3 regions of the Methylocystis bryophila genome follow, and region 1 is predicted to be linked to each of the others. Evidence: predicted binding sites of a transcription regulator. Region 1 holds the regulator's gene; each other region holds the start of a gene.
What was found. Region 1 encodes LexA, which represses DNA repair genes until DNA is damaged. Its sites were predicted from a motif close to TGTTCNNNNTGTGTTCNG; they were not measured.
Positions count from the first base shown of each region.

Region 1 (6,774 bases):
GGCCGCGCGCACGACGAGCTTCAACGCGTCGGCGCCGCGCGTGGCCTCGAGCTTCACATCGTCGCCTTCCGAAATTCGAAACTGCGAGAACTTCGCCGAACGAAACGACCCATCGCGCGCAAGCTCGACCACGCCTTGCATGAGCGTCGCGCCGGCCTCCAGCACGAAATGGTCGAGCGTCATGCCCTCGGGGCGCTTGATCAACGTGAAGCTCGCCTTGGCGGGCTTGCCGACGGGCTTCGAGACGCCCGGGAGGGCGTTGTCCAATGAGGCTTTGGTGAGATCGATCTCGAATTGCGCCTCGGTCTCGCCGATCGGCATGGGCGTCTTGACGGTGGCGACGACGGGGCCGCCGACGCCGGGCAGTCCGTAGCCCATCTTGGCGCGCGCCGCCTCGTCGAGCGTCATGGAAATCTGCGCCTGACTCTGCGCATGTTCGCCGAGCGGCTTGCGGATGTCGAGCTGGACTTGCCCGCCGAGCACGCGCGCCGAGCCGCCGACACGCAATCCGCCATGGTCCTGAACGATCGTGAGCGCGCCGGATTCGAGCTTTTCCGCGCCGATGAAGCGTTCGACCGAGAGATTGGCCGCATCGGCGCTGAGCTGCACATTCACGCGCTCCGGCCTTGCGCCATTGCCGATCTCGAAGGCGAGACGCGCCCTGCCGTCGATCTGACCTTTGACCTGTGCGGGATCGATCGGCATCGCCGAATATCGCGCGAGCGACGGCAGCGTCAGGATCTCGGAGACAGCCTCGACGCTGCCGGCAAAGCGCAGCTCTAACGTCGCTGGCGCGGGCACCGGCGCGTTGTCGGGAATGACGAAGGAGCCTTCGCTCAACGTCAGCCGACGCTCATGCGCCGTGTCCATCACGCCGCTGGCTCGATCCACGACGACCGTGCGTCCCGTCAGGCGCAAATGCGCGGAGATTCCGCGGATCGCCGGTAAATCCGGCATGACGTTGATCAACTCGCCATTGACGATGTCGCCCTCGCCCTGGAGTGCAGCGTCGGGCGCCGGCTGCTCATAGCGCATCGCGACGAAATCAGCCTCCGACAAGTCGCTGTGCAGCTCCGCGTGCTTGAAGGCTCCAGCCGTCACATGCTCGAGCAGCCAAAGTCGCGCCGGCGCCCCGACATGGGTCGGCGTCAAGCGCGCCGCGGCAGTCACGTCGGTGTTGTTCAGCGTCAGATTAAAGACGAGGTGCCGCCCGTTGATCCAGTCGAAAGCGAGGGCGCCGGTTCCGTCGAGCTGCGGTCCCGAGGCCTCGAAGCGTTCGATGAAGATCTTTTTCGCGGCCGGTTGGAAGCTGAAGCGTAGCGCGCCGCGGTCGATAAGCAGCGGCTCTTCGCCGGGACGTTCAGGCGCGAACTTCGCAGGTTTGGCCAAGTGGGCCGAGCCCCTCCAGACATCGCCCCGATCCGCCGCCGATTGGGCGAGGGCGTCGAGCGGAGCGGGCGGCGCGAGCGTCCCCTCGCCGACGAGTTCGACCTCCTTCGTCTTGAGCTTCAGCACCGGAAAAAGAAACTGCCGGTTCTTCCGATCCCATCGGGCCTCGCCCAAGGCCTGCTCGATCAGTATCGGCTCGTAATCGGGCTCGTCGAGGCGGAAATAGCCGGGGCCGACAAGGAAGCCGCCCGAGGCGTCGATGACATGATCCCCGGCGTCTAGCGCGAAATGCAGATGCGCCGAAAGCGCAGCGTCGGTGTCGAATTGCTGGTTGCGCCAACCGCTGAGCAGAGTCAGCTCGTCGATCGTGAACTCCTGCGCCCGGGCTTCGAACTCGCGCTGCGTGCCCGGCGCCCCGTGGGTGGTCCCGACCAGAGACCAGCGGCGGGCCGCGCCGGTCGCGGCGAGCTCGAATTTCGAGCCGCCGGCCTCTCGTTGCACGATCAAAGTCAGGTCGGAGTAACGGATCGTGCGGCCGAGCGCGCGGTCGTCGATGACGAGCCGTCCATGCACGACTCCAACATGGTCGACGCCGCCTATGGCGCTCTCCGGGTTGGTCGCAAAATCCAGAAGCCCACGAACAGCCGCGCCGGCGAAATGCAGGAGCCTCGGGTGCGGCCCCGCCGCCTCTGCGGGGGTGGGCTTCGCGGCCGCCGGCCCGATCACGACGGCCTCCTTGGGATCGGCGCCGGCCGAGATCGTGAGCGAGCCGTCGGGAAGCATGACGAGTCGCAACTCGAGGTCGAGCGCCTCGATCCTCTTCGGCGTCACGCGGCCGGCAAGAAGGCCCAGGAAATCGACGGAGAATTCCGCACGCGGGGCGGCGACCACGGTCCGACCCGCGGATTTGACCGTGAGTCCTTCCGCGAAGAGCGTCGGTCCATGCGACGTGTCGGCGAGCGCCACATTCCTCAGGCCAAACTCGTAGCGTCGGCCGTAGAGTTCATCGAGCGACTCGACGATGACCGGCGCGAGCCAGGAAAGAGCGATCGGACCGCGCGCCAGCGAGAACAGGAAAGCGCCGACCCCGAGGCTCATCAGGAGCACGATGAGGAGCCCGACGCCGCAGTAAAAGCGCGCCGTTCGGCGGAGCCCGTGCGAAAGACGCGGCGTGGGCAACGCGTCGCAGAGGGCGCAGATGCCTCTGCGACGGAATTCATGGTCCGCGGCGTCGTTCTCGCTCAAAAAAGCCGCCTTCGTTCCCCGCGCGTTGCGGGCTGCGCCCCGATTCGTCCGGGACGCCACCGCCGGAGCTCTCCCCGATCCCCATCATGGCCGCGCGCTTGGCCGAAACCAAGGCGCCCAAATGAAAAAACGCGCCAGTCGCGGCGTTTCGTCTTCCGCCGAAGGCCGCCCCCGCTTGTAGCGTCCGCGCGCTGAATGGGATAGGTCTGAAGGCGGCGGCCCGACGTCCGAATGAGAATATGGTCAAGCTCCCCAGAAGAAGCTGCTACGCCCTCCTCGCGCGTCTGTCCCTCGAACGCAGCTGCGCAGGGGGCGGGAAGGCGCGCCAGAATCAAGGCGCTCGAGCGGACTTCCATCGCAAAAGCCTCTCAAGTTTGGCGGGATTCTCTCTCGTGGCGCTCGCCCTTGCCGGCGGGCATTCAGCCTTGGCCGTGGAGCTGACGACGCGCCTTCCGGCCTATCGCCCCAAGATCGGCGTGGAGCGCGTCTACCGCGTCGAGATCGAGACAAGCGCCGATTCGCACGGTCTGACGAGGGCCGGCGAGAAAAGCGTGCGGGGAGAGTTCACCAACAGCCTGACCGTGCTCGAACCCACGCTCAGCGGCTTCAAGATGCGCTGGCGGCTCACGCCCAAGGAACCGCCGCCGGGACAGCCCAGTCTCACCGAGATCTTTCGTGACCGCATCCAGGCCTTCGGCGCCGACATGATCGAGGTCGAGACCGATCCGCGCGGCGCGGCGAAGAAGATCGACAATCTCGACGCGATGCGCAAGGCCGTCGAGACGCGCATCGAGGGGCTGAAAAGCGACGACCCCGCCAAGGAACGGCTGCAGTCCCTCCTGCCGCGGTTGCAGCCGGGCTCCCTCTTCCCGATGGATGTGATCGCGCCAGCGGCCCGCCTTTTCGCCGAAGCGCAGACACCCGAAGAACGCGAAGCCGATCTCGGCATGCCCCAGACCGCCAACGCTGAAGGCCACAGCAACGGGGCCAGCGTGCCCATCAAGCTCACAACGCGCTACGACAAGGACGAAGCCCACGGCTTCGTCACCTTCACCTCGACCAAGGTCTTCGACTCCAACGCCTTGACCGAAGCCTGGCGGGAGGTCATCGACCGCGAGACAAAGGAGCTCGCGGCCAGGCGCCCCGAAGCTTCCGCGGAAACGCTCGCCGAATATTCGCGCGCCAGCCTGACGATCACGACGACGGTGCGCCTCTCGCTCGACGACGGCTCCGCGACCTACGCCGAGGAAATCGTCGACAACCGCATCGGACCGGCCTTCACGAGAAACGTCTTGCGCGCCACGCGCGAGTAGGGCCGATTTGAGCGCCCCCCCCTTCGCTTCAATATTTTCGTAACAGGCTCACGAGCTTGCCCTGAATGCGGACGCGATCAGGGCCGAAGATGCGCGTTTCATAGGCGGGATTGGCGGCTTCGAGCGCGATCGAGGCGCCGCGCTTGCGCAGTCGCTTCAACGTCGCCTCCTCGTCGTCGATCAGCGCGACGACGATGTCGCCGGTCTCCGCCTGCTCCTGCTTGCGAATGACGACTGTGTCGCCGTCGAGAATGCCCGCCTCGATCATTGAATCGCCGCGCACCTCGAGCGCAAAATGCTCTCCCGAGCTCAGGAGATCGGGCGGCAGGCTGATCGTGTGGCTGCGCGACTGAATGGCGGAGATCGGCGTGCCGGCGGCGATTCGGCCCATGACGGGGATCGCGACGTTCACCTCCGCCTCCTCATCCTCGCGTTCCTGCAAGGCGCGCACCCGGCCGAGATTCCCTTCGATGACGCTCGGCGAGAACTTCTTGGCGCGGATGGCGCTCTGCGGCGTCGCCGATTCGGGCAGCCGCAGCACCTCGAGGGCGCGGGCGCGGTTGGGAAGCCTGCGGATGAAGCCGCGCTCCTCGAGCGCCAAGATCAGCCGATGGATCCCCGACTTCGAGCGCAGATCGAGCGCGTCCTTCATTTCGTCGAATGAAGGCGGAACGCCAGTCTCCTTCAAACGCTCATGGATGAAGCGCAGAAGATCGCTCTGTTTTCTCGTGAGCATTGCGTTTGGCCCCCAGAGGCGGCGAAGCGTGACGCCGCCGTCCGCTCCGCATAACCGGCCTCCATAAACAAATCATGAACGAAGCATAACCGTTCGCGCTGCGTTCCGCAATTGCATAATGAGCCGGATGAGTCGCCGCATCCCCTGCTGAAATCCGCCAACGGCCAGATCAGCCCTTCCGCGCGGAAGCGACGCGGGTTGAGCGCTCGCGAGAATCTCGCAAAGGCAAACGCTGGCGGCGCCGTCACCGCAGCAGCCTATCAATCCTGTGGAGCTCCGAGTGATGGAGCAGCAGGACCTCATTGGAGGCCGCAAGCTTTATGGCCGAGGCCGTGTAGCCGGCGGTGGCGACCACGACGCCCCTTTGCGCGTCCCGGTGGGCGATGCCGGCGACGATTTCTTGCACGGCGCGATTCCCGACGGGCTTCGAATATTTCTTGCACTGCACGACGATGCGCAGACCGCGCTTGTCGGCGACGATGTCCACGCCCTGATCGCCGCTCGCCGGCGTGACGCGCGCGTCCCATTTGCGCTCCCGCAGAAGCGAAGCGCAATAGCGCTCGAACTCCTCCGGACTCATGTCCGCATGGAATTGCGGCGAGGTCACCTCGTCAAAGACGAGCATCGCAAGATGAAGAACGCCGAGATAGGCGAGCGCCATAAAGGCGAGGCCGAGGCGGCTCGGCCAATAGCCGCCTGCGAGAAGGGTGAACACGACGAACCAGAGAAGGCAGAGCCTTCTCTCCCTGCCCTTTTCGGGCGACGCCTCATTCCCCCTCTTCACGCAGCTTCACCGAATGCGGCCGGGACCCGCCCGTTTGCGAGCGAATCGGCGCGGCGAACAACTCCGCCATTGAAACCCGGAGGCGTTAGCTTTCGATTGCGCCCTGGCGAGCATCCCTGGGGAAAGCGCCAAGCTAGCCCGCGTGCTTTTTCACCCAGGCGACATATCGGTCCATCCAGCCCTGCAGGAAAGAACGGCTGCCCTCACCGATGTCGCCGGCTGCATCGAACAGGCCTTCCTTCATCTGCAAAAACACCTCGGGCTGGCCGAGCGTCGGCGCGTCGAGATAGGCCAGCACGTTGCGCAATTGCTGCTGCGCGATGGCCGTGCCGATCGCGCCGACCGAGATCCCGATGACCCCTGTGGGCTTGCCCGCGAAAGCGTTCTGCCCATAGGGGCGGGAGGCATGGTCGATCGCATTCTTCAGCACGCCGGGAATGGAGCGGTTGTATTCGGGCGTGACGAATAGCAGCCCAGCGGCGGCGGCGATCTCGCCCTTGAGACGCTTCACGGGGTCTGCCTGCGCCGCGTCGTCATCCTGATTGTAGAGCGGCAGATCGGCGATCTTCGCTTGCGTGAACGAGAATTCTGGCGGCGCGAGCTTCGCGACGGCGCCCGCGAGCTTACGGTTGTATGAATCGCGGCGAAGACTGCCGATCAGAACGAGAATCGAGAATTGGCTCATGATGATCGCCCCTTATTCGGGTTGGCCCCGCGGCCCCTCCCTAAAGTAGTGCTGGCTCAGTCTTCCTCGACGTCCGGCGTGCGCCAGGCGAGGTGCTGGCCGCTGTCGACCGCGATCATCTGGCCCGTCACGTGCCGCGCTCGCGCCAGATAAAGCGCCGCATCAACGAGGCTTTCGAGCGTGATCGCCTGCTGCAACGGGACGCCGGCGGCCTCTCGCGCAAATCCCGCCTCGCCCGCATAGAGATTTGGCAGCGCCGGACCGGGTCCGATGGCGTTGACGCGGATGCGCGGGGCGAGAGCCTGCGCCATCGTGCGGGTTGCAGTCCACAGCGCGGATTTCGAGAGGGTGTAGGTGAAGTCGCGCGGGGTGAGGCGAAGCGCCCGCTGATCAATCATGTTGATGATGGCGCCCGTGGCGCCCTCGGGCAAACGGGCCGCAAAAGCCTGGCCGAGCAACACGGGCGCGAAAAGATTGACCGCGAAATGCCGCTCGAGCGCCTCGGGCGTGAAGTTCTGCACAGAATCGGGCTCAAAAAGCGCCGCGCTGTTCACGAGCAGCGCGAGCGGTCCAAAAGGCGCCTCGGCGCGCGGGATCAGCTCGCGCGCCTCGCCTGTGCGCG
Region 1 is NZ_AP027149.1:2,467,216-2,473,989, reverse strand. Features, by position in the region: gene QMG80_RS11565 (YhdP family protein) at 1-2,634, opposite strand, end outside; gene QMG80_RS11560 (hypothetical protein) at 3,027-3,947, shown strand; gene lexA (transcriptional repressor LexA) at 3,976-4,683, opposite strand; gene QMG80_RS11550 (restriction endonuclease) at 4,928-5,467, opposite strand; gene QMG80_RS11545 (NADPH-dependent FMN reductase) at 5,601-6,152, opposite strand; gene QMG80_RS11540 (SDR family oxidoreductase) at 6,209-6,774, opposite strand, start outside.

Region 2 (6,774 bases), 1.8 Mb from region 1:
TTGGGCTTGGAGCCCTTTTTCGCGCCGGAGCCGCCGCAGGCGTCGCATGTGGTCGAGGTGGGCAGCTTCAACGTCGCCGTCTTGCCGGTGTAAGCCTCCTCGAGCGTGATCTCCATATTGTAGCGCAGATCCGAGCCGCGCTCGCGGCCGCCGGAGCGACCGCCGCGCCGACCCATCACGTCGCCGAAAAGGTCTTCGAAAATATCGGCCATCGAGCCGAAGCCCTCGGCCGAGAAGCCGCCCATGCCGCCGCCTTGCTCGAAAGCGGAGTGGCCAAAACGATCATAGGCCGCCCGCTTCTGCGGATCGGAGAGCGCTTGATAGGCCTCGTTGATCTCCTTGAAGCGCGCCTCGGCCGCCTTGTCCCCGGGATTGCGGTCGGGGTGGCATTCCATGGCCGCCTTGCGGAAGGCGATTTTCATCTCGACTTCCGTCGCGGTCCGCGTAACGCCGAGGGTCTCGTAATAGTCGCGCTTGGCCATGTCCGTCGTTGTCTGATCCCTGCGCCCGCGCGGGGCTTTGAAGGCACGCTCGCAGCATTTATGAAGACGGCGGCGGTATAGCAGGTTTCGCCAGTCTGTCAGCAGGCCCGATGTAAGGATTAAGCAAGTCGAACGCCAGAGCGGGCTCGGCGGCGTCGTCTCCTGCCTGACGCGCAGGGCTCTGCGTCCAGCGAGTCCCATGCCACAAGCGTCAACCGCGCCGCGCCGCCATCGGCCGACCGGAGAAGCTTCGCATGAGAGCGCGATGCGAGAAATTTGGAAGAGAAGCCGCGCGCTCGGAAACCGCGCCGCCTAGGGCATGTCCCGGAAAAGTGCGAAGCGGTTTTCCCGTCAGGACATGCTCCAAACTTTTGAATTGGCGCGATTCCTTATCGCTCGAACGATTCCGTTCGAGCGGGAAACGCGCTAGCGAAAATCTAACCGCAGGACTCGTCAATCTTCAGGCGAAGCGTTCCGGCTCGCGCGCCCTTCGATCTCCTCCATGTCCTCGTCCGAGAAACCGAAGTGGTGGCCGATCTCATGGACAAGCACGTGCGTGACGATATCGGCCAGCGTCTCCTCGCCATCCGCCCAAAAGTCGATGATCGGACGCCGATAGAGCCAAACGAGATTGGGCTGGTCGCCCGTCTCCGCGAGATGCTCTCTTTGCGTGAGCCCCGCTCCGCGAAAGAGGCCGAGCAGATCGTACTCGCTCTCGCACTCCATCTCGTCCAGCGTCTCATCGTCGGGAAAATCCTCGACTCTGATGACGAGCCCTTCGCAAGGGGCCGTGAAGCGCGAAGGAAGGCTCGCGAAAGCGACGCGCGCGAGCGTTTCGATGTCGTCGAGCGTCGGCGCCTTGAGCGCCGCGAAAGGCAGTTCCGGGCTTGGCTCGGTCATGGGGCGTGTTCCCTCCCTGTCCCTCCCCCGCAAGCGGGAGAGCGGACCCTAACGATCAGCGGTCTCGATAAATCCCCGAGTCTACCCCCTCTCCCGCCACAGCCCGTCATAAGACGGGCGTCTAAAGACGCCCTATGCGGGGGAGGGCCGGGGAGGGGACCCATCATAGCCACTCCCGCACGTCGACGAAGCGGCCGGCGATCGCGGCGGCCGCGGCCATCGTCGGCGAGACAAGGTGGGTGCGGCCTTTGAAGCCCTGCCGGCCCTCGAAATTGCGGTTCGACGTCGAGGCGCATCGCTCGCCGGGCTCAAGTCGATCGGGGTTCATCGCGAGGCACATGGAGCAGCCCGGCTCACGCCATTCAAAGCCCGCGTCGATGAAGATCTTGTCGAGACCCTCGGCCTCGGCCTGCGCCTTGACCAGTCCCGAGCCCGGCACGACCATCGCCGCGACGCGCGCGTTGACACGCTTGCCACGCGCGATCTCCGCGGCGGCGCGCAAATCCTCGATCCGCCCATTCGTGCAGGAACCGATGAAGACGCGGTCGATCTCGATCTCCGTGGGCTTCTCCCCGCCGCTGAGGCCCATATAGGCGAGCGCGCGCAGGATCGCGGCCCGCTTGCCGGGGCTGGCGGCGTCGTCTGGCGTCGGCACGCGGCCGTCGATCGCGATCACGTCCTCGGGGCTCGTGCCCCAAGTGAGGATCGGAGGCAAATTCGCGGCGTCGAGCGTGACGATCTGATCGAAATGCGCGTCCTCGTCGCTCGCCAAGGATTCCCAGTAGCGTCGCGCGGCGTCGAATTCGGCTCCTTTCGGCGCCTTTGGCCGATCCTTGAGATAGTCGAAGGTCTTCTCGTCCGGCGCGACCATGCCGGCCCTGGCGCCCGCCTCGATCGACATGTTGCAGACGGTCATGCGGCCTTCCATCGAGAGGTCGCGGATCGCCTCGCCGGCATATTCGATCACATGCCCGGTGCCGCCCGCCGTGCCGATCTTGCCGATGATCGCGAGCACGATGTCCTTCGCGGTCGCGCCGGGCGCGAGCTTGCCGTCCACACGCACCAGCATGTTCGCGGCCTTCTTCTGGATGAGCGTTTGAGTCGCGAGCACATGCTCGACTTCCGACGTGCCAATGCCATGCGCGAGCGCGCCGAAGGCGCCGTGCGTCGACGTGTGGCTGTCGCCGCAGACGATGGTCGTTCCAGGGAGGGTGAAGCCCTGCTCGGGGCCGACGATGTGCACGACTCCCTGGCGGCGATCATGCTCATTGTAATATTCGACTCCGAACTCGCTCGCATTCGCCGCAAGCTGCGCCACCTGCGCGCGGCTTTCGGGATCCTCGATCGGCTGCGAGCGATCGGTGGTCGGCACATTATGATCGACGACCGCGAGGGTGCGCTGCGGCGAGCGCAGCTTCCTGCCGCTTGTGCGCAGCCCCTCGAAGGCCTGCGGGCTCGTGACCTCGTGAACGAGATGGCGGTCGATGTACAGAAGGCAGGCGCCGTCTTCCTGGCGATCGACGACGTGATCGTCGAAGATCTTGTCGTACATCGTGCGCGGCGCGCTGGAACTCTTTGACATTTTGTGAGAATTCTCCTCAGGCTGGCGTCTACGCCCTCGTCTGGAAGGCTATTTACGCGCCCGGAGCGATTTCGCAAAGCCTCTCGGCCGCCTACCGCCCTCGGTTAAGAGGGGAAGACAAAAACCTCGGGCCGAGCTAAGCGAAAGACGGCGGCGCCAGGGGCGCCATGAGCGTTTCAGTCGAGAGGAGGAAAATCGCCAGATGACCCGCCCTAGGATCGCTCCCTATCTCACCGTCACGCCGGCGGCGGCGGCGATCGCGTTTTACACGGCGGCCTTCGGGGCGAAGCAAAGGGCGCTAATGCCCTCCCTCGACGGGTTGCGCATCGCCCATTGCGAATTATTGATCAACGGCGGCTCCGTGATGCTCTCCGACGCCTTTCTGGAGCTTGGCCAGTCGCGCTCGCCAATGCCGGGCGAGCAGGTGACCATGTCGGTGAGCGTGGAATATGACGAGCCGAAAGAGGTGGACGACGTCTGCGCCCGCGCTTCGTCTCTGGGCGCCAAGATCGAGACTCAGCCGACGAATACTTTCTGGGGGACACGCTATGCGTCGATACGCGACCCTTTCGGGCATCGCTGGATCTTGAACGCGCCGCTCGAAAAGAAGAAATGAACCGCGCCGATCGGGTGAAGCCGCCTGCCCGCGAGTCCTCGTCCAGAGGAGGCTCCGTAGGAGCCGTCTCGAAGGATGAGGGCGGGGCGGGGATTCAATGGTTTTCCGCATTGCGCGCTGAACTTTTAGAATCGATCACGTTTTCTGCGGCCTTTCCGCCTGAGATCTAGCGCGCCCCGGAAACGACGCTCGCAATGCGCTTTTGGGAAGCCGGGAGGCTGGAAATGGCGGCGAGCTTCGACGTTCTCGAGGCTTCCTCACACGCCAGCGCGAGGCGGGAAAGAATTGCGACGGGCATGCTGAAGGGGATCGCGGTGTTGGTGCTGTGGTCTGTGGGGATCCATATCTCGGGAAGACGCCCCCAGGAATTCAGCAGGCCGAGGCCGTCGAAATTCCCCAAGAACTGTATGTAGCGCTTGACCGGCGCCGTCTCCGAGATGGGGCAGCCGAAGGTTGTCACCCATAGCCGAGAGGAGACGCTCGGATCGACCGCGCGCACTGCGTTTTCGATGACGAGAGCGCCCTTGCTGTGGCCGAGCAGCACTGAGATCTGCGGCGCGTGGTTCAGCAAGGCGTGCAGCACGTCGGAAGCAGGGTTGCCGGTGAGAAAAGCCTCGGCGCCAGCGCCTCCCTGATGCGCGTCCGGCAAGGTCTGTACGAGGTTCTTGCCCAAGCATGCGACGAGAGGCGAAGCGATGGCGACCCATCGATGCGCCAAGCCTTCGAGCCAGCCCAGGACGCCGAATCCATACCAGCCGCCGAGCCCCTGGCAGATGACGTCGGCGACGCCGTAGCCGGGCACGATCGCCGCGACGCGCTGGCCAAGCGCCATCGAGGCGTTCCATGCGAATGCCGCCGAGCCCAGCGCCGAGCTGCCGACGCCGGTGATGGTGACGGTTCTGACATCGGTTCCGGCGCTTCTCAGCCAGACGATGAAATCGTCGACGCGATCGAAGCGCGTGACGAAGGGCGCCTTCGCAGAGTCGACCACGAGTATGCAGCCTTCTGGATTGCTCAAGGCGCCGAGGTCGAGCACGCCAAGACCCGCTGCTTCAATTGCAAGCGGCGCCTCCGGCATGCCGAGCGCCAACAGCACGGGCGCGGGCGCGGTCCAGACAAGCTCTCCTCGCCATAAGAGCTCTGTCATCAGCACGCCGACGTCGTAAAAATAGGCGTCGAGCGCAGCGTTCGACAAGCGAAGGATACGCAAGGCGGGCTCGACGAAGTCAGGCGGAATTTCGAAGATAGAGAGGGGCGAGGTGAAGTCTACTTGCAACATTCTCATCTCCTGAAAATCGGATTGCCGCGTCGCAGCATATAGGCCTCTCCACGTTAGTGGCGATGCGGCTTGGCAAAGCGCCGTTCAGGAGACACGCAATCGAATGCGCTCGCAATCTCTCTGATCGAAACTGCTCTTTTTCAAAGGCCGCTTTGCGCTTCTTTGGCGCGCGCTACGCCAGCCGCGCGCCGCGCGAGAGGCTGCGCCCGCGCGCGAATTCAGCAAAATCCATCGGGCCTTTGCCGGAGCGCTGCACGCGCAGGAGACGCAAGGCGCCGTCGCCGCAAGCGATGAGCCCTTCGTCGTCGAGCGCTTCTCCCGGCTCACCCTTCGCCGCCTCGACTCGCGTCTTCAAAACCTTGACCCGATCCAGGCCCTGGCCGAGGTCGGCTTCGAAAAAGGCTCCGGGAAATGGCGCGAGGCCGCGAACGAGATTATGCAAGTCTTTCGCGGACCGCCGCCAGTCGATACGCGCTTCGCCTTTCTCGATCTTCGCCGCATAGACCGCGCGGGCGTCGTCCTGCGGCGTGAAGATGAGCGTCCCCTGCTGGAGCGCCTCCAGCGCGTCGGCCATTAGCGGCGCGCCGGCCTGGGCGAGCGCGTCATGCAGCTCGCCCGCCGTCATGTCCTGGGGAATCGCCACGCGCGCTTGCGTCGCCACGGGGCCGGTGTCGAGCCCTTCCTCCATGCGCATCACGCCGACGCCGCTTTCTGCGTCGCCCGCCATGATCGCGCGCTGGATCGGCGCCGCGCCGCGCCAGCGCGGCAATAGAGAGCCGTGCAGATTGAGGCAGCCGTATTTCGGCGCATTGAGGATCTCGCGCGGCAGAATCAGCCCATAGGCCGCGACGACGGCGACATCGACGTCAAGCGCCGCGAAAACCGCCTGCTCCTCTCTGGACCGCAGGCTCTTGGGGGTGAGCACCTGCAATCCGAGGCTCTCGGCGAGGAGGTGAACGGGCGACTTTTTGAGCTCCATGCCGCGGCCCGCCGGCCGGGCCGGCTGCGTGTAGACCGCGACGATCGCATGGCCGCGATCATAGAGCTCCCGCAGCAAGCCGGTCGCGAAAACCGGCGTGCCCATAAAGGCGACCCGCATCCGCGTCACGCGTCTTCCGGCTGGCGCTCCACGGCGCGCGCCTCGTGTCGCGCGGCCTTGGTGAATTTCTTGACGACACGCTCGCGTTTCAGCCGCGAGAGATGGTCGATGAAGAGCCCGCCTTCGAGGTGGTCGAGCTCGTGCTGCACGACGGTCGCGAGCAGTCCCTCCGCCTCGATTTCCTGCTCGACGCCCTGGCGGTCGATGTGGCGCAGGCGCACACGCGCCGGACGCTGCACATCCTCAAAATATTCTGGTACGGAAAGGCAACCTTCGTTATAGGTTGAAAGCTCCTCGCTCGCCCAGACGATCTGCGGGTTGATCAGGAAGAGCGGCGCGCGCGGCTCCTCTTCCTTCTTGGTGATGTCGATCGTCACGATTCTCTTGGCGTGGCCGACCTGGATCGCCGCGAGGCCGACGCCGGGAGCCTCGTACATCGTCTCCAGCATGTCGTCGAGGAGCTTCAAGATCGCCGCATCGACTCGCTCGACCGGTTGCGAGATGAGCCGCAGGCGCGGATCGGGAAGGGTCAGGATCGGAAGCAGGGCCATGGGAATGCGCCAGTTTAAGGGAGTTTGCTATGAGATAGGCGCGCCTGGGGACGGCGTCAAATCTTTGAGTCGAGAACCCTCCTCTCCGGGTCGCAGAGACAGGGCGCTCACCAGCTGATAAAGCCCTCGGCCATGCCTCCGTCCGACGTGACGCTCGAATCGCTTGCCGCCTGCCTCCCCCCAAAGGGCCGCTTGCTCGGACTCGACCTCGGGACGAAAACTATCGGCCTCGCCCTCTCCGACGTCGAGCGTCGGATCGCTTCGC
Region 2 is NZ_AP027149.1:661,102-667,875, reverse strand. Features, by position in the region: gene dnaJ (molecular chaperone DnaJ) at 1-482, opposite strand, end outside; gene QMG80_RS03075 (metallopeptidase family protein) at 936-1,382, opposite strand; gene leuC (3-isopropylmalate dehydratase large subunit) at 1,546-2,964, opposite strand; gene QMG80_RS03065 (VOC family protein) at 3,167-3,580, shown strand; gene QMG80_RS03060 (hypothetical protein) at 3,747-4,859, opposite strand; gene fmt (methionyl-tRNA formyltransferase) at 5,032-5,958, opposite strand; gene def (peptide deformylase) at 5,964-6,509, opposite strand; gene ruvX (Holliday junction resolvase RuvX) at 6,642-6,774, shown strand, end outside.
Region 2: the regulator LexA is predicted to act here: its motif matches at 1,389-1,406, upstream of QMG80_RS03075 (metallopeptidase family protein).

Region 3 (6,774 bases), 2.2 Mb from region 1:
CTCGAGCAAAGTCTGGCGCTGTTTCTGACCTCGACCCAAGGGCCTCAACTCGTGATCGGCAGCTCCATGGGGAGCTGGATCGCGCTGCGGCTGGCGCAGCGGCTCGAGGCGATCGGCGAGGCGAAGCGTCTCCTCGGCCTTGTGCTGATCGCGCCGGCCGTCGATTTCACCGAGGAGCTGATCCTTCCGACCCTCTCCGAAGCGGAGAGGCGCGAACTCGACGAAGGGAGCGGCGAGATCATAAGGCCTGCGGGGCGCGACGGAAGCCCGCCCTTGACGCGGCGCTTGCTCGAGGAGGGCCGCCGGCATCTGCTGCTCGGCGGGCAGATGCGCTCATATGCGCCGGTGCGCATTCTGCAAGGCGTTCGGGATGAGGCCGTGCCCTGGCGTCACGCCTTTCGTGTCGCCGAGAAGCTCGCCGCCGATCCGGTCGTCGTGACGCTCGTGGCGGAGGGCGATCATCGGCTCTCGCGTCCCGAAGACCTGGAGCAGCTCGCTCAAACGCTGGAGCGTCTCGAAGCCGAGGCCTCGAGCGGAGCGGCCTACGCACGCGCTTCAGCGATATCGGGGAAATAGGTCTTCAGGATCCGATCGCGATAGGCGACGAGGTTGGGCGCTTTCTCCGCCGCCGCGCGCAGAGGCGACTCCCAGTTCGGCGCGAGGGTCGCTGCGATGAAAGCGAAAAAAGTCGCGTCGGCGCCGCAGGGCTCCTCGCCGAAGAAATAGGGCTTGTCGCCGAGGAGCGTCGCGAGCGTCTCGCCGTCGCGAATCCCGAGTTGCGTCACTTCTTCGTCCGTGTAACGGCCCGTTCCCTGGGCGTAGAGCGCCTTGCGAATCCTGCCGCGCACGACATGGCGCAGAAGGGGGCGCGCAAAAGCCGGCGCCCGATCGAAAAACCTCGCGGGACCGCGCGCGAAATTGGCGTCGTCGAGCCACCGCCCGCGCACGCCGATCCAGTAGAGATGGTCCTCGCACATCTTTTCGGCGGCCCAGGCGATCGCGCGCTGCTCCGCGGTGAGCCCCCGGTCGAGATCAATGCCGCGAGTCTTCTCGATGTGCCAACGGATGAATGTCGAATCCGCGACGATCACGCCGTCATCGTCGATATAGGGAAGCTTGCCCTTTGGGGCGCGCTGAAGGCCGGAGCGGTCCTCGACATAGTCGAGGCCGGCGAGCTTCAGGAGCAGCATCGTCTTGATGACAAAAGGGCTGAAATCCGGCAGGCCGGGTCCGCGACCGAAGCAGTAGAGCGTGATCATTTCGGCGGCGCCCTGACATTGGTTGCTGCCACGACCGCAGGAGCGAGCGGTGACGCTGGTTCACCTTTTGGATCGCTTCGCCACGCTCGCGATGACGCGGCTGCCTCAGATGTTAGCCGAGCTCCAAGACACTAATGGCGGCTGCCCGTTCGCACCCGATAGACGCCGTCATCGGCGCGGGTGAAGGTTTCCTCGACCTGCGGATGGCGCACGGGGTCGCCCGAGGTGTCGATCACGAGATTCTGCTCGGAAACATAAGCCACATATTCGGTGTCGGCGTTTTCGGCGAACAGATGATAGAAGGGCTGATCCTTGCGCGGCCTGACTTCCTCGGGGATCGACAGCCACCATTCCTCCGTGTTGGAGAACACGGGATCGACATCGTAGATGACGCCGCGGAACGGATAGCGGCGGTGACGCACGACCTGCCCGATCCCAAATTTGGCGATGCTGTGTATCGGCATGGCGCTCGACGTGGATTATGGCCCCTTCTTCAAGAAATTGGTAACGCGAAGGCCCCGGCCCGTCAACGGCGTCGACGCGTGAAGAGCGGAAGCTTTGGCCAAGCTCGGGCCTCCTGCGCCTTACGCTTTCGGGGCGATCCGTATAATCTTCCGCCAGGAGCAGATTCGCGCGAGGAGAAACATGTCCAAGGCGCAAAAGACCCTGACAGTCTATCGCTATCTAACCGGCCCCGACGACGCATCGTTCTGCCATCGCGTGACCCAGGCGCTCAGCGACGGATGGTCTCTCTACGGCTCGCCGACGCTGACTTTCGACACGGCCAACGGACGCGTGATCTGCGGCCAGGCCGTGACCAAAGATTTGGAGGGCCGCGAATATTCGCCTGAGCTGAAGCTCTCGGAACTCTAGATCACGCTGCGTTCCGGCGAATCGCAAAATTCTGTCAGCTTATGCGGAATTCGCGCTAGATGACGCGGCAAGGAGATGCGGGATTGTATATAAATGCCGCTTGACCAGAATATCCTGAGCTAGACGCGTAGGCGGCCCCATGCAGTGGCGGGACGAAGGCTTCGTCATCGGCGCGCGCCGTCATGGCGAGACGTCGGCGCTCATCGAATTGATGACGCGCGCGCATGGCCGTCATCTCGGCTTGGTGCGCGGCGGCGCGAGCAAATCCATCCGCGTCGCGCTTCAACCCGGCAATGACGTCGACGCCGTCTGGCGCGCCCGCCTCCCCGACCAACTCGGCGTCTTCGTCGTCGAGCCGGTGCGCACGCGCGCGGCGGCGCTTATCGATCACGGCCATGCGCTGCATGGCGTCGGGCATCTCTGCGCGCTGCTGCGCCTCTTGCCGGAACGCGATCCGCATCCCGAAATCTGCGAGATGGCGCGCGCGATCGCCGATGTGCTCGTGGTCAAGGAACGCGCGCCGGCGCTTCTCGCCCATTTCGAGATCGCTTTGCTGAGCGCCTTGGGCTTCGGTCTCGACCTCGAGACTTGCGCGCTCACCGGCGCGCGCGACGATCTCGTCTATGTGTCGCCGAAGAGCGGCCGCGCCGTCTCGCGAGAGGCCGGCTCGCCCTGGCGAGCAAAGCTCTTGGCCTTTCCGGCCTTTCTGCGCGGCGAGCCCTGCGCTTCGACGCCGAGCGGCGAGGAGCTTGCCGCGGCCTTCCGCCTCACGGGCCATTTTCTGCGTCGCGACGTCTTCGATCCGCGCGGCGCGCCGATGCCGCATGCGCGGGAACTCTACGTCAAAGCCGTCACCGCCTGATCCGCCTCAGGGTCGGCGGTCGAGCTCGCTATGCGCGCGGGCGGGGCGAAGCTTCACCATCTTATCTATCGCGGTCAGCGCGCCGCGATAGGCGGGCGAGACGGCGTTCGTGCGGGCGAGCGAGAGGAATTCGCTTGTCCGGTGTGGGAGCGCGCCGCGCCCCAGGAAGACCTGCACGCCCTCTTCGGTGACCACCATGTCGCCTTGGCGCAAGGTCGGGTCGGAGAGCAGCGCCTTCGCGTCGTTCTTCGAGCTCGAGGCGACGTGGCAGCCGCAGCTCGCCGGCTTGGCGTCGCGTTCTCTGAACTTTGCAAGCAGCTGCGCGTAAGACTCGCCGCGGTGGGCCTCTTTCGCCTTGTCGACGTCCTCGACGCCGGGAGGCAAGACGAAAAGCTTCGTCTCGGCGTCCGGGCAGGCCGCGTTGCAGACGGCCTCGCGCGACGCGGCGTTGTAGCCGGCGTAGGCCGCGGCTCTGCCGAAGGAATAGCCGTCGCAGGCGCGCACGCAAATGGTTCTTGTGAAGAGTGGCGTGGAGAACGCCGCCCCGGGAGGGAGCGCCGCCGAATAGGCGGATTTATGCAAGACGGAGGAGAGGTTCTGAGGGTCTGAGGCCACCGTCCAAGCGCCGAGCCAATGGCGCCCATGACCCTCGCCCAGGCGTGCGGCGCGCGATCTGCGCGGGTGTCGCCGATGCGCCCAATGCTCGCCGCCTCCCCCGCGCGGATAGCCGTAATCCCCATAGCCGGAATCGGAGCCGCCGAAGTCGTCGAAGAAGAAAGCCCAGGCGCGGCTGTGAGGCGCGTCAAACGCCAGCAGAGCGAGCAGCGCCAGGAGGCCTGCGAGACGGAGCGACAGCCTTTGGCGACCACGAAAGAGGCGCGAGAGGCCGGCGCGCGCTGGCGCGAGGCAGAGCGGAGGGAAACGCGTGGGCATCGGCCAAGGTCCAGTTTTGCGAGCCGGCCTTCAATGAGTGCTTTCTTATCGCGCGTCCGATTGGTTTCAAGCTGCGATCAAGAATCGAGCGCATTTTGCAGGGACTGCAGGATCTCCTCGATGTAGAACGGTTTCTCGACCACCGGACGATCGAGAAAGGCCTCAGGCAGCCCCGCTCGACCGCAGCCCGTAGCGAATACGAACGGCTTTCCGCGCGCGACGAGCGTTTCTGCGACCGGATCGATCTTCCGGTCGCCAACATTCACGTCGAGCAACGCGATATCGAGGGCGGTCGAGGCGGCGAGCAGCAGGGCGTCATCGAGAGCGCCGGCGACGCCGGCGATGACGAGGCCTTGCTCGGTGAGCATCTCCTCGAGCGCGATCGCAATGTAGGGGTTGTCTTCGACAATCAGAATTCGCAATCCTTGCAGACCGACGGTCTGGGGATTCGAAGGGCTCGAGTCGATGGGTTCTGCCATGGCCGATCGTTCGGACTCCTCCCCCGAAGGTCCTGCGGCGTCGAGTCAACGGCCTCGGCGCCGCTCTTCGAGCACAACGAGACGCGTTGCGCCGCGCCTTACTTTTTCAAGGGCGCCTTCCCCTTGCCGTCGCCGCTTGTGGCCGCGGGCGGGGTGGGCGAGGCGGCCGCTGGCGCAGTCTTGCTCGCCGCTGTCGCCGCCGGGGCTTCGCTGGCGGCTGCCGACGCTTCCGCGGCCGGCGGCGCTTTCGGCGCGACGTCAGGCAGAGCCATGATCCGCTCGAGATCCCCTTCGTAACGCACTTTCAGATCGGCCGGCGGCTTCTCGGTGGCCTTCTCGCGAGCGACCTCATTGAGGAGCATGCGCTTGGCAAGCTGCGCCGCCGGCTCGCCGGTGAGAGGCTGCGGCTTGATTTCCTTCACCACGAAGAACACGCCCGATCCGCCGCGCGCCGTGAAGAACACATTGTCCGCGGCCTTTTTCTGCATCATGTCGAAGGCTTCGGGCGGCATCTCGCCGCTGCCGAGCTCGCTTTCGCCGCGGTTGAACGGGACGTTGTGGCTCTTTAGCAGTTGCAGCACCTGATCGAGCGTTTTGGCGTCCTTGGCCGCCTCCGGAATCTGCTTTGTGGAGGCGTTCAGCGGAAAGACGATCTGCTCAATCTCAATGACTTGGCGCTTGGCGAACATCATCGGGTGGTCGGCCTGATAGGCCTCGATCCGCGAGCCCGAGAGAGATGTGTCGGCGACCGCTCTCTGCAGATACAGGCTTGCGAGCAATTGCTCGCGCTGGCGCTGCGCCTCGACGAGGAAGCCCGGATCCCGGTCGAGCTTTTCCGCCAGCGCCTTTTGCACGAGATATTTTCGCTGCACGAGCTCTCGCACGAAGCGCTTCGTGATCTGATCGTCGGGCTTCTCTTTATCCTTGCCTAGCGGCACGCCCGCGAGGCGCATCTCATTGGCGAGCTCATAGGCTTTGATTTCGTCATTGCCGACGGTCGCAATGGTGGGGGCCGCCGGCATTTGCGGCGCCGCCGCCTTTTCTCCGGGCTTGTCCTTCGTATCGCCGCAGCCCGTCAGGAACAGAGCGGCGGTCACGCCGAGGGCCAGCGCGGCGCGGCTCGGTTGCAAATGGAACAGATGGAGACTTTTCGAACGGAAGGTCATGCGTCGCTCCTTTTCGCGGGACGGGAAGCTTCGTTCTCGCGGCGGCGTGCTTCGATGGGTCTTCGCTTTGCGGCGAGGTTTCCGGGGGGCCTTGAACTAATGGTCAAAGATGCCTCCCCTAAGGGCTGGCGAGGCCGTTCGAATCGGGAACCTCAGACTCCCTTTCGCCTGCGCCGCGATCTGTGTCAACGCGACGCATGGCCTCGCTTTGCTCTCTGTCGGTCCGGCGTCGTTTTTTCGTCGCGCCGGAAACCCCGCCTTGCCCGCGGCTCACGCGATCGGGCGGTCGGAGGAGCTCGAATGCGGCCGCAACTTCTTTCTCCCCGATCCGAGAGAGAAAGTCGTGAACGAAAGTAGAATCTGAGCTTGTCAAAAAGAACAAAGCATGCACAATGCGCTCGACGGTCCGGGCTTTTTTTCGATTTCCGCCCGCCGTTGCGCCGCCCGCGTTCTCCATGTCAGAAGGATTTTTCGCCGTGAGCCCAGCCAATCTCCGCCTTGTGGAAGGAACCTCCGTGGACAAGACCAAGGCGCTCGACGCCGCGCTCTCGCAGATCGAGCGCGCCTTCGGCAAAGGCTCGATCATGCGCCTCGGCAAGAACCAGAAGCCGGTCGAGATCGAGACCGTCTCCACAGGCTCGCTGGGGCTCGACATCGCGCTCGGCGTCGGCGGCCTGCCGCGCGGGCGCATCGTCGAGATCTACGGGCCGGAGTCTTCGGGCAAGACGACGCTGACGCTGCATGTGATCGCCGAGGCGCAGAAGGCGGGCGGCGTTTGCGCCTTCGTCGACGCCGAGCATGCGCTCGATCCCATCTACGCCAAGAAGCTCGGGGTGCAGCTCGACGAGCTGCTGATCTCGCAGCCCGACACGGGCGAGCAGGCGCTGGAGATCACGGACACGCTGGTGCGCTCGGGGGCGGTCGACGTGCTGGTCGTGGACTCGGTTGCGGCGCTGACGCCGCGCGCGGAAATCGAGGGGGAGATGGGCGAGGTGCAGCCGGGCCTGCAAGCGCGGCTGATGAGCCAGGCCCTGCGCAAGCTCACCGCCTCGATCTCTCGCTCGAACACGCTCGTGATTTTCATCAATCAGATCCGCATGAAGATCGGCGTGATGTATGGCTCGCCGGAGACGACGACGGGCGGCAATGCGCTGAAGTTCTACGCCTCGGTGCGGCTCGACATTCGCCGGATCGGGGCGATC
Region 3 is NZ_AP027149.1:86,155-92,928, reverse strand. Features, by position in the region: gene QMG80_RS00450 (alpha/beta hydrolase) at 1-576, shown strand, start outside; gene QMG80_RS00445 (glutathione S-transferase family protein) at 543-1,259, opposite strand; gene hspQ (heat shock protein HspQ) at 1,391-1,723, opposite strand; gene QMG80_RS00435 (DUF1737 domain-containing protein) at 1,926-2,132, shown strand; gene recO (DNA repair protein RecO) at 2,272-2,994, shown strand; gene QMG80_RS00425 (DUF2865 domain-containing protein) at 3,001-3,927, opposite strand; gene QMG80_RS00420 (response regulator) at 4,005-4,406, opposite strand; gene QMG80_RS00415 (hypothetical protein) at 4,505-5,572, opposite strand; gene recA (recombinase RecA) at 6,049-6,774, shown strand, end outside.
Region 3: the regulator LexA is predicted to act here: its motif matches at 5,947-5,964, upstream of recA (recombinase RecA).